2 regions of the Lysinibacillus sp. FW12 genome follow, and region 2 is predicted to be linked to the other one. Evidence: riboswitches for the same ligand, from Rfam matches in the RefSeq annotation. Region 2 holds a riboswitch; the other holds the start of a gene.
The links. A riboswitch is a leader RNA that binds a small molecule or an ion and turns the genes downstream of it on or off. The one in region 2 is predicted to bind cyclic di-GMP.
Positions count from the first base shown of each region.

Region 1: it holds a riboswitch for cyclic di-GMP, as region 2 does, so the genes downstream of both, SJW71_RS09660 (amidase) here and SJW71_RS03745 (methyl-accepting chemotaxis protein) in region 2, are expected to answer to the same signal.

Region 1 covers NZ_CP139094.1:1,891,320-1,897,673, reverse strand. The annotation lists gene SJW71_RS09680 (methyl-accepting chemotaxis protein) at 1-401, opposite strand, end outside; gene SJW71_RS09675 (hypothetical protein) at 606-812, shown strand; gene SJW71_RS09670 (saccharopine dehydrogenase family protein) at 1,233-2,462, shown strand; gene nspC (carboxynorspermidine decarboxylase) at 2,459-3,598, shown strand; gene SJW71_RS09660 (amidase) at 3,644-4,525, opposite strand; cyclic di-GMP riboswitch class I at 4,569-4,660, opposite strand; gene SJW71_RS09655 (chemotaxis protein CheW) at 4,798-5,286, opposite strand; gene SJW71_RS09650 (M20/M25/M40 family metallo-hydrolase) at 5,312-6,354, opposite strand, start outside.
Region 2 covers NZ_CP139094.1:730,655-737,008, forward strand. The annotation lists gene SJW71_RS03725 (MFS transporter) at 1-505, shown strand, start outside; gene SJW71_RS03730 (alpha/beta-type small acid-soluble spore protein) at 580-783, opposite strand; gene SJW71_RS03735 (DUF1456 family protein) at 967-1,461, shown strand; gene SJW71_RS03740 (hypothetical protein) at 1,611-1,805, shown strand; cyclic di-GMP riboswitch class I at 2,034-2,119, shown strand; gene SJW71_RS03745 (methyl-accepting chemotaxis protein) at 2,227-3,978, shown strand; gene SJW71_RS03750 (SDR family NAD(P)-dependent oxidoreductase) at 3,968-4,720, shown strand; gene SJW71_RS03755 (sodium:solute symporter family protein) at 4,743-6,233, shown strand.

The sequences.
Region 1 (6,354 bases), 1.2 Mb from region 2:
TGATGTGAAAGCAAATTTTCAAGCGCTTCTTTGTCTACATAAAATGAATCGCCAGGTGCAAAGCCTTTCTCAGCTAATTGATCATCAAGGGCTATTAATGTACCATCAAGGGCTAATATATATTGTGTTTGGAAAATATCTTTATGGCCCGTTGTCCAGTTTAAATCCTTCCCAATACGCTGCTGTGCAGCTTGATCGCCGCTAATGGCCCTATCTATCTGTTCTGGATTGATCAAACCTGTCGTAATATTGGCACAGCCATAGGCCTCTACACCAGCAGCATCATATAGTTTATTGTATGCAGTTATGTATGTGGCGAGCGAAGTGATCCCTAGCATAACAACTAAAATACCAGCGATAATCGTCCCTAGTTGAAAAGTTAATGAATTGCGTAATTTCACGATTCATCGTCTCCCCTTTCTTGTCATAATCTATGAATATTTCCTATTATTTCTCATCATACTATAAAAAGATGTATTAAAAAAGCATCTTTAATTTATCTTAGAAGTTTAAAGTGTTGGATAAAAGTTCTGAATTGTGCGATAATTGAAGTAAACTTTCTTCATTTTGAAAGCAAAGTACTTCAACAAATAGGAGGGCTTGCTATGAATAAACGTTTTCATTTTATATCGCTTATTACGGGAAATTTGTTAACAATAGGAGCTATCTTCATTTATACCGTGCATAGTCAAGTGCATGTAGCCCTCAGTACGTATGCTCTAGTGATGGGATTTTTAAGTACATTGCTCGTGATCTTCTTTTATGTTTGGGGAGAGGAGAAGCAACAAATACCAAACCGTTATTTGAAATAATATGCATAAAACTAACTTGACTTGCCATTACTACTATAAAACGTTCCCTTTCTACCTTTAGTGTAAAAGGGATATTTTTATGTAAAGTTAGAAAGCATTAGCTCTTTAAGAATCCTATTTCATTCTTTTATTGATGTTACAGTTATTTTTTAAAGAGATTTAGTCGAACTGCTTCTCCTAACAGAAACATTTTGATATGAGTTGATTTCAATTCATTTTTTTACTAAATAGGCTGATTCGTTTAGTTCTTTTCATTCACAATTGGCTTCTTTTTCGAGGTATTCCCCTCTGATTACGACTAATTGTTGTAGAAAAACAAAATTTTTTGTAGAAAATTTTAAAACAATGATTGAGTACTATATCAAATTTCTGTATAATCAGCTTGTTTGACAATACTTTTATGAACTTGGGGGTAGACAATTGGGTAAAGCATTGATTATCGGAGCTGGCGGAGTTGCCAGTGTTGTGGTACACAAGTGTGTTCAAAATTCGGACGTATTTGAGGAAATTTGTATCGCAAGTAGAACTGTTTCAAAATGTGACGCTCTAAAAGAAAAACTAGACGGCGGAAAAACAAAAATTCATACTGCACAGGTAGACGCAGACAACACAGAAGAGGTTATTGAGCTTATAAAATCTTTCGGACCTGATGTTGTTATTAACGTTGCACTACCTTATCAGGACTTAACGATTATGGATGCTTGCTTAGCGACAGGTGTGCACTATGTGGATACTGCAAACTACGAGCCACCTGAAACGGCTAAATTTGAATATAAATGGCAATGGGCTTATAAAGAGAAGTTTGAAAAAGCTGGCTTAACTGCATTACTTGGTAGCGGTTTCGATCCAGGTGTTACAGGCGTTTTCACAGCTCATGCGCAAAAACATGAATTTGATGAAATCCACTATATCGATATCGTGGATGCAAATGCGGGAGATCATGGTTATCATTTCGCAACAAACTTCAACCCAGAAATTAACATTCGCGAAATTACAGCGAATGGTCGTTACTGGAAAGATGGTGAGTGGGTAGAAACTGCACCACTTGAGAAAAAAGAAGTTTATAACCTACCAGAAATCGGGCCAAAAGATATTTACCTTCTATACCATGAAGAGCTTGAATCACTAGCGAAAAATATCAAAGGTTTAAAACAAATCCGCTTCTGGATGACGTTCTCTGAAAAATACTTAACACACTTAAAAGTATTAGAAAACGTAGGTATGACATCAATTGAGCCGATCGAATTTGAAGGTCAAATGATTCAACCAATTCACTTCCTAAAAGCAGTATTACCAGATCCAGCTTCTCTTGGACCACGTACAAAAGGTAAAACAAATATCGGATGTATCATTCGCGGTCTAAAAGATGGCAAAGAAAAAACGTATTATGTTTACAATGTTTGTGATCACGAAGAGTGCTATAACGAGGTTGGTTCACAAGCGATTTCTTACACAACTGGTGTACCAGCTATGATTGGTGCAATGCTTGTGATGAATGGTCAATGGCGTAAACCGGGTGTTTGGAACGTGGAAGAGTTCGATCCAGATCCATTCATGGATGCACTAAATAAATGGGGTCTACCATGGCAAGAAAGCCATAACCCAGAATTACTTGACCTTGATTTAGATGCAAAGGAATTAAGCCGATGAAACCAATTGATTTTTCAAAAGTTCCATCCCCTTCCTATGTAGTGGATGAACGATTATTAACAAAAAATCTTGAGCTTTTAAAATCAATTCAAGATCGTACAGGCTGCCGAATTTTACTAGCCCTTAAAGGTTTCTCAATGCATTCAACATTCCCTTTAGTTGGGGAATATTTAGCAGGTATTACAGCCAGCTCACTGCATGAGGCACGCCTGGGCTATGAAAAAATGGGCAAGGAAGTTCACGTTTATGCTCCTGCATATATTGAGCATGAAATGGACGAGCTTCTAGGATATGTGGATCACATTGTTTTTAACTCATTTAACCAATGGGCACAGTACAAGGATAAAGTGAAATCTGCAGGTAAAACAATTGAATGTGGTATTCGAGTAAATCCTGAGTACTCTGAAATTGAAACTGCGCTTTACGATCCTTGCTATACAAATTCCCGTCTTGGTACGACTTTAGCTAACTTCGATAAATCACAGCTTGACGGCATTGATGGCTTGCACTTCCATGCGATGTGTGAGCAAAACTCTGATACGTTAGAGCGTATTATTGAAGTAGTAGAAGAAAAGTTTGGTGATGTTTTACACCAAATGAAATGGTTAAACTTTGGTGGTGGCCACCATATTACACGTGAAGATTATGATGTAGAGAAACTTGTTCACATCATTAATTATATTCAAGAAAAGTATAACCTGCTTGTTTACCTAGAGCCAGGTGAAGCAGTAGCGCTTAATACAGGCTATTTAGTCGCTACAGTACTTGATATTCAAAAAAATGGGATGGACCTTGCTATTTTAGATACGTCAGCAACATGTCATATGCCTGACGTACTTGAAATGCCATACCGCCCAATGATCATTGGTTCTGGTCAAGCGAATGAATTCGCACACACATATCGCTTAGGTGGACTTACATGTCTTGCTGGTGATGTGATTGGCGATTATTCGTTTGAAGAGCCATTAAAACCAGGTGATCGACTTGTCTTCACAGATATGGCCCATTATTCAATGGTGAAAAACCATATGTTTAACGGCGTCAACCTCCCTTCTATCGTTTCTTATAATGATGAAGAAGGTATTAAAGTCATTCGTGAATTTAAATTCGAGGACTACAGTGGTCGACTGTCCTAATACCAATAGAAAAGTCCTTCCAGTTTTACACTGGAAGGACTTTTTTTATGGCCGCATGGTCATCCAATTCTCCACATAATGAATGGCTACTCCATGAAAAGCATCGTTATTTGAAAAATGTTGGTGAACAAGTATAAGCTGTTCATTCATATAAGCTTCTCCATTATCATAAAAAGTAATATTTTGCCCTTCCTCTGAAGCGCCTGTTTCTACACCAATTACAATCGATTTATTCACCGTGGAAGCATAAGCAATTTCATGCTCAACAATAGAAATAATATCTTTTGCAGCATCGCGATAGGCCATGATCGTCACACTATCCACATGGTCAATGACCCAATCAGCTAATAACCCTTTTCCAAATTCGTTATGATACTGAACTTCATCAAACCAAAATGGCATATCTACTTCTAAAGTAAGTTGTAACTGATTTGCTTGCTCACTTGCTTTCATTATTAGTGTTTGATAGGATCCTATCGTTTGTGCTTGATGTGAGCTCCATCCACTATTTAAATAAGGTTCAACATCAAGATGAACCCCAGAAAATTGCTCAGATTCAGTTGAATTCTCATTATATGTATGTAACCAATTAAACAACTCGTCTTGGCTTCGACTACCCTCAGCTGAAACCCAGCTTGCAGCACCATCCAATGCATAAATGCGAATACCTTTGTCAGAAGCGTTGCTAATAAACTGCTTATAGTCATCGTTCGCTATGCCTTGATCGATTTGCAGATAAACCTTTTTAACATCGTTATGTTCTAAAAATAATAATATTTTTTCTTGGTCATCCATGATGAGGGATGTATCCCACAGCCACGTAGCCTTTTCCTGTGTAGCCATTGCATCAACCTTTCCACTTGATAAAGCTAATGAACTAATCATGATGACGATTAGTGCTGTCCACAACTTTAATTGTCTCTTCATACAAACTAACTCCATTCTACTCGCCACGGCTCCTAGAACAGAACCTGGCAACCTGACAATCATGCACTGAAAAAATAGTGTTTAGACTCATGGCTTTGCGTCCTTCCCTTTCGGTGAAGTTTGCCTTTTTCAGTTTTTTCTTACTCATTATCATACGCGGCTAGCAACGGTTTGTCTGTAGGTATAATGCATAATTGTCACATGTATGATCAGGTAAAAACGATAAAATACAGGTTAAATTTACTAGTCAAATATAAAAAAACGTAGAGTACTTAAGCCTCTACGTTTTCCTTTTCATTTTCAAGCATTTTGTGTAAATAATCGATAATTTCCCGAATGCCCTCTAATGAATTAACCAGTATTTTTGGATCAACATATGTTATCATACGATTTTCTAGATTAGCTACAGCTGTAAAGTAGCGCGTTTTACTATAATTGACAAGACCCAATTGTTGCAGTATGGAATCATCAAAATCAAGAATTTCACGAGCCTCTGTAACAAGTAATCCATAATTGACAACGTCCGTATTCATCACAATAATACGAGCAGTTGCTGTATTGGAGGAGCGGTTGTATAGTATTCGTTCAAAATCGAGAACGGGTACAAGCTCACCTCGAATTCTTGTAAAGCCTAGAAGATAGTTCGGTAAATGAGGAATAGGTGTTACATGCTCTAATTTTTCAATTGATATCGCTTGCTCTACAGGTACCGCATATTCCTCTGTCCCACAAGCAAAAACGACTGCTTTGACACTTTCCATGCGTTCACATCCTTCTATTCGACTGTTATTTTTTTGCAGATTCCTTGACGATTTCAACGAGTAAATCTGCTAATTTTTCTAATTCTTCGACTGGTATTTTTTCATTTGTTGTATGAATATCCTCGTATCCGACAGATAAATTCACTGTAGGAATACCAAATCCTGCGATCACATTCGCATCCGATCCTCCACCAGAAATACCTAATGTTGGTGTACGGTCAATATTGCGAACAGCTTCCATAGCAACCTGCACAACTTTATCTGTTTCTGTTACACGGAATCCAGGATACATAAGCTTCACTTCCACTTCTGCACGTGCGCCTAATGAAGCGGAAACTTGTTCAAATGTTTCCTGCATATGCTTTGTTTGGGCATCTAATTTAGCTTGATCAATGGAACGTGCTTCAGCTAGAATCGTCACTTCATCACATACGATATTCGTTGCTTGGCCACCTTCGAAGCGTCCAATATTAGCTGTCGTTTCCTCATCTAAACGCCCAAGCTTCATTTGAGCAATACACTTAGATGCTACTGTAATAGCGGAAATACCTTTTTCAGGAGCAACCCCAGCATGTGCCGTTTTGCCAATAATCTTTGCAAAAATTTTCGCTTGGAATGGTGCGGCTGTTACGATCCCACCTACTTTGCCATCACTATCCACCGCAAAGCCATACTTTGCTTTAATGTTAGATGGATCTAACTCTTTAGCACCAGCAAGACCGCTCTCTTCACCAGCGGTAATAATGAATTCTATATCTCCGTGCTCTATATCTTGCTCTTTTAATCGCTTGACCATCTCAAAGAGTGCTGCTAGGCCTGCCTTATCATCAGCACCTAAAATTGTCGTACCATCGGATACGATATAACCATCTTCACGCAGGGATGGTTGAATGCCTTTCCCTGGAACAACTGTATCCATATGAGAAGTAAAATAGATTGGCTCCACATCTAGAGTACCTTTTAAAGTGGCGATAATATTGCCTGCTCCATGTCCATTACGCGTATGTGCATCATCTTGGATGACTGTAAATCCAAGTGCAGTTAATTTATCTACAAGAATTGGTGCAA
Region 2 (6,354 bases):
TCTGATGATTTGGTTACCATCGATGCTACAGAAATCGCAAGGTTTATCTGTCTCAAGCTCAGCATTGTGGACAATTAGTACTGCCGTCGGGATGATAATTGGGATGCTGACATTTGGTAGATTTATGGATCGCTTTGGTGCGAAGCGATCGTTTGGTATCTTTTTATTAGCATCTGCTTGTGCAGTGTTCCTTTATTCCTTTGCCACTGGTGCAGCAGCTATATTAATTGGTGGTGCGGTTGTAGGATTCTTCTCTAACGGAATGTTTGCAGGGTATGGTGCATTAATTAGCAGCTTCTATCCAGTACAAATTCGCAGTACAGCAACAAACACGATATTTAACTTTGGTCGAGCTATTGGTGGATTTTCACCAATCTTTGTCGGCTATATTTTACAAAGCTATGATATGACAGTTGTAATGATTTACTTAGCAGCACTATATTGTATTTCCTTTATCGTTATGCTCACGCTTAAAAGCTCCAGCAAGGAAATGCAAACAGCATAATTTTTAAAATCACGAAAGAACGAATTCCACTTCTTCAAATGGGATTCGTTCTTTTCTTATTAGTTTTTAATTAATTATAGTAAACCTTTTGAACGTTTCTCAGCGATTTCTACAAGGCGTTTTGTAATTTCTCCTCCTACGGAACCATTTGCGCGAGAAGATGCTTCTGGCCCTAGCTGAACGCCAAACTCTTGTGCAATTTCGTATTTCATTTGATTGACAGCTTCATGTACACCAGGTACTAGAAGTTTATTTGAACTGCGGTTATTGTTAGCCATTTTTCTCACCTCCTTGAGATTAGAATGGTTGCTAACGTATTTTTCATACATTTTAAAAGAAGGAAACGCACACGCTAATTGCTAACAACAACAACTTGTGGAAAGCTAGCAATAATCAGCAAACTCTCTGTTATAATAAAGCCTGGCTCATTTCTATAGTAGGAGTAAAAGGAGGACAATATAATGACGAATAATGATATTTTAATTCGCTTACGCTATGCACTAGATATAAAAAATGTTGATATGGTGGAAATTTTTAAATTAGGCGGACTCGACTATTCGAAAGAAGAAGTCTTAAATATGCTCATTAAGATTAATGATGAGGAAGAAGCGCCAGAAGAATACATCAAATGTAATAATAAAATGCTTGAAGCATTTTTAAATGGATTAATTACTTTTAAACGTGGACCACAAAAATCAAAGGATGGTCAGCCTGAAGGACCGCTACCTGTGACAGGCAAAGAAAGTCCAAATAATATGCTTTTAAAGAAAGTAAAAATTGCCTTAGCGTTAACAACAGAGGATATGCTCGAAATTTTATATGATGGTGGAATCAAAGTTACAAAAGGTGAATTAGGCGCTTTATTAAGAAATCCAAGCCATCGCAATTATAAAGAATGTGGCGATTCATTCGTTCGGAATTTTTTAAGAGGCTTAACATATAAGTATAGAGAATAAAGCATAAATGCCTTGTCAATAGAAATCAAAAAGTACCATTTTTTTCTTTAAATTTTGTTGACATTTTGTGACGAAATTGTGTACAATAAAATTATCACAAAATGTTCACAAAAAAGATGAAAAATGTTCACAAACAAAGGGGTGCTTGTATGATTTATTTTGACATCTTATTGGTAGCTATTGCATGTGTTACAATGCCTTTTATTGTTGCAGTAATGTTAGATATTTTTTATGCAGAACGAAAGAAAGTTCGTTTTTCATTACGACGTACTTCAGTTTGGTATATCACTATGTTTGCACTATCCTTTATACCATCTGTTTTACTTGTTACACAAAACGTATAATGTATTCAAACACTTAGGGGTAAGTGAAATGATGAAAAATAGACAGCTACAACGTTAAAAACAGTTGTAGCTGTTTTTCTTTATGAAAAGAAATGGTGAATGAATGCTTCACGTTGCTGTATTTTCAATCAATCAACCATTTGTTAACGAAGGGTAAAATAGTATAAAGTATGTATATTTTACCTGGATAGCATTGACTACTTTTACCTGCTGTGTTAATTTTGGGAGTGGAAATATAGGCAAATTTACTGAAAAGTAGAGACGCAAAGCTACAGGTCTAAGGCAATAATTGCTAGGATGGCTGGGTTGCAAAAGACTGCTAGTTATATCCATCAATTTCTAGTTTATGTTCTTTTATGCCTATTTCTTTTGAAATAGGTTATTTTTTTGCAAAAAAATCATTGTAAGGGGGAAAAAGATCATGAAGTTATTAAAAAATGCCTCATTAAAAAACAAACTTTTACTGACGGTTACAATTGTAGTGTTACTGCTCATCGCCATTATTACTTCGCAAAGTATTAGCGAATTAAATAATCGGATGACTGTCGACTTAGAGCAAGAGTTAAAAAGTGTTGGTTTATTGACAGCTATGAATTTAGATAGTGATGAAGTAAAAGATTTATTGTCTGAAAAAGGGGAAAAGAACGCTAAGTTTACAAAGATCCAAAAACAACTCGATATGATCCAGGAACAACAAGGTATTATGAGTTGGAGCTATATTTGGGACGTTCAAGATGAAGGTGGGGTCAACCCAATCGGTTATACAACCAATTTAAATGAGGTGTATGAAGCCGGTGAAATTTTTACTGATTTAGCGGATGAACATGTTGAAACAGCAAAGAAGGCTATTGAAAATAATAGTACGGAAGTAACTGATATTTTTGAAGATCCTTTTGGCTCTTGGAGAACCGTTTTTAGTCCAATTAAAGATGATAACGGACAACTGATTGCATTATTAGGAATTGATTACTCCGCTGATTATATTAATACGATAATTAAAACAAGTGTTATTAAACAAATTGTTATTGCCATTATCGGAATATTAATTTTATTAGTTTTAGTTTACATAATTATAGACCGTCTTTTAAAACCACTTAAAAAAGTAGTAAATGTTGCAAATCAAGTTGCCAATGGCGAATTAATCGATGTGGATTTAGATACGTCAAAAGATGAAATTGGAAAATTATCTGAGTCCATTCGTACAATGGTTGCTAATTTACAACATATTATTTTAAACATAAGAAATACTTCAAATCATGTTTCTTCAGCAGCCAATCAATTAACGGTACATGCTGGGGAGACGTATAATAGCTCCACAAATATTGCACAAGATATGAAACTAATCACTCAGAATGCTGAAGCTTCTATGACCATGACAGAAGAAACAGCTGCTGCAATGGAAGAGACAGCTACAGGTATCCAGCAAATTGCTGACTCTGCTAACACGGCTGCGGAATCTTCTATTTCTGCTTCGCAAGCCTCTGAACGAGGTAATCAAGTTGTACAGCAAGTTATTGCACAAATGGAATTAATTAATGATTCTGTTGAACAAATAGGGACAACAATTAATGGCTTACATGTCAATACGAAAAAAATAAGTGAAATTGTAAGCTTGATTACTGCTATTGCCGATCAAACAAATCTGTTAGCATTGAATGCCGCTATTGAAGCAGCACGAGCAGGTGAGCATGGTAAAGGCTTTGCTGTTGTAGCCGATGAGGTGAGACGTTTAGCTGAACAATCTTCACAGTCAGCAACAGAAATTTATAATCTAATTAGTTCTATTCAATCTGATTCTAACGCTTCGATAACTGTAATGGAGAAAGGGAAAGCGGATGTTAAAGTGGGTATGGCATTCACGAATGAAGTAGGAGAAATCTTTAAAGAAATTCTTACTTCATCAGAAGAAGTAGCTAGCCAAATACGTGAAATTTCAGCTGCCTCACAACAAATCTCTGCCTCATCAGAGGAAGTAGCGGCATCTGTCAATAATATTAAACAATCGGCAGAGCAGTCAGCAGAATTCTCTTCAAATGTTTCGAAATCTACACAAGAGCAATTATCTACAATGCAGGAAGTAAAGGATGCCTCTTCTTCATTAGGAAAAACAGCTGAAGAGCTACAAGGGCTTGTTGCAAAATTCAAATTGGAGAATGATCAGGATGGAAATTAACTTTACAGGTAAAAATGTATTAATTACTGGCTCAAGTAAAGGAATTGGCAAGGCCATTGCATTAGGCTTTGCTCAACATGGTGCGAATATTTTAATCAATTATATTGGGAATGAGCAAGAGGCAGAAGCTGTACGTGCTGAAGCAGAAAAGTTTGGTGTGAAAGCTTTAACTTTCCATGCCGATGTTTCTAACTCACAAGAAGTACAAGCGATGCATCAATTTATGGACGAGCACTTCGGGGAAATTGATATTCTTGTAAATAACGCCGGATTTGCACAGGGATCTAGCATTACAGATTTAACGGATGAACAGTGGGATAAAATGATTAAAGTTCATTTATATGGTTGCTTCTACAATTGCCGTGAAGCAGCTAAAAGAATGAAGGAACGCAATACAGGGAAAATCATCAATATATCATCTGATATTGGCAGCCTAGGTTGTGAAGAATTTACTCATTACTCAGCGGCAAAAGGCGCTATCAATGCTTTTACAAAGGCATTAGCTAGAGAGTTAGCACCTTCAATACTTGTCAACGCTGTTGCTCCTAGTGGAACATTTACGGACATTCTAAAAGAGTTTGGAGATAACTATGTGGAGGAAGAGTCCGCTAAATATCCATTAAAACGTTTAGCGCAACCTGAAGAGATTGCGAAAAGTGTGCTATTTTTAGCCTCTAATCATGCTGACTTCTATACAGGTCAAATTTTAACGCCTAATGGTGGAGTTGTGATGAACGGATAATGGAAAACTAAGGAGTACGACTATGTTAAACGTTATAATTTTTTGCTTATACTTACTATTTATCTATTACATTGGTTATAAAGGTTATAAGCGTGTCAACACAGCTGAGGATTTAATTGTCGCTGGCTGGAGTATGCCTCTTTCAGTTGTCACGGGAAGTTTAGTTGCTGCCTTACTAGCAGCTCCATTCTTTTTTGCGGCTGTAGGTTCAGGTTATACGAGCGGTGGCTTTGAGGGAACGGCAACAATGGGTGGTCTAGGGACTTGTATGATTCTTGGGTCACTCATTTGGACAAAGCCATTACGACGCTTAAAGGGTTGGACACTAGCAGATTACTATGGATTACGCTATGGCAGTAAAAAGCTAGGTGCGTATACTGGTATCGTAATGGCTATTGCTTTCGGTGTTTTTAATGCAGCTGCATTAACAGTTGGTGGGACGTATATTATTCAGCAACTATTACAAATTGATTTCATTCCGGCAGCGCTTTTATTTGTATCCTTAACTGCTATCTATTCTGTTATTGGGGGTTTATGGGCAGTTGCTTATACAGAAATAGTGCAAGGGGCGCTTGCAGTAGCTGGAATACTAGGTATTACTATTTTTATTTTATTTTACTATCCAGACGTTACCTTCAACCCTGAGTGGTGGAATATCAGTACATTATTTGAAAAGGCAGGAGCCGAGTTTTGGACATTGTATCTTGTTCTAGCACTCGGTGACATCCCTGCAGTTGACCTAGGACAAAGGGTAGCAGCTGCGAAAAGCCCAAGAGTGGCACAGCGCAGTATGATTATTGCAGGTAGTATTGTTATTGCTATTAGCTGGATTCCAGGGATGTTGGGTGAAGCTTTCAAATCCATTTATCCCAATAGTACAAACCCAGAAACATTGATGCTGACTTTCGCACAGGGCTATTTCCCTCCTTTATTAGCAGCTATTTTCTTAACGGCAATGGCAGCTATGGGGATGTCTACTGTAGCGGCATGTTATGTAGCGACTTCGGGTATTGTGACAAAGAATATCTATTTAGATTTTATTAACCGTAATCCAGATCCGAAAAAGCTTTTAAGATTCTCACGCTCTATTATTCTATCAAGTGCATTATTAGGTTTAGTGCTGGCTATAAGCTTCCAAAAAGTAATTGATCTAGCTTATTTAGCATGGGATATTATTTTTGTAACGATTTTCTGGCCAATTGTATTAGGCCCATTTTGGAAACGTGTGAGTACACCTGCAGTTTGGGCAAGTATTTCCGTTGGTTTAATCTATTACATTATTACATCTCTAACATTCGTACCTAGTCTCACAATCCAATCGGATGGTTTCATTGGTTTACTAAATGAATTATGGCAAGCACCTGTATTTTCAGGCGTTGTTATAACAGGTATCACGATAGTAGTGGTGAGCTTACTAGTACCACCTTCACAGCATGTCCTAGAGATGCATAAAATAGAAAAAGATAAAACTTTAGACGACGTAAGCAGTAAAGAAGAATTAATCGGTCGTTAATTGACTCTTACACGAGAACATTGGCTATTCAAGGTTCTCGTGTTTTTTATTTATGGTAGATAAATATGAGAAATAAGAATGAAAAGATAGAGTCGAGAATAAATTGCTAGTACATCAAACT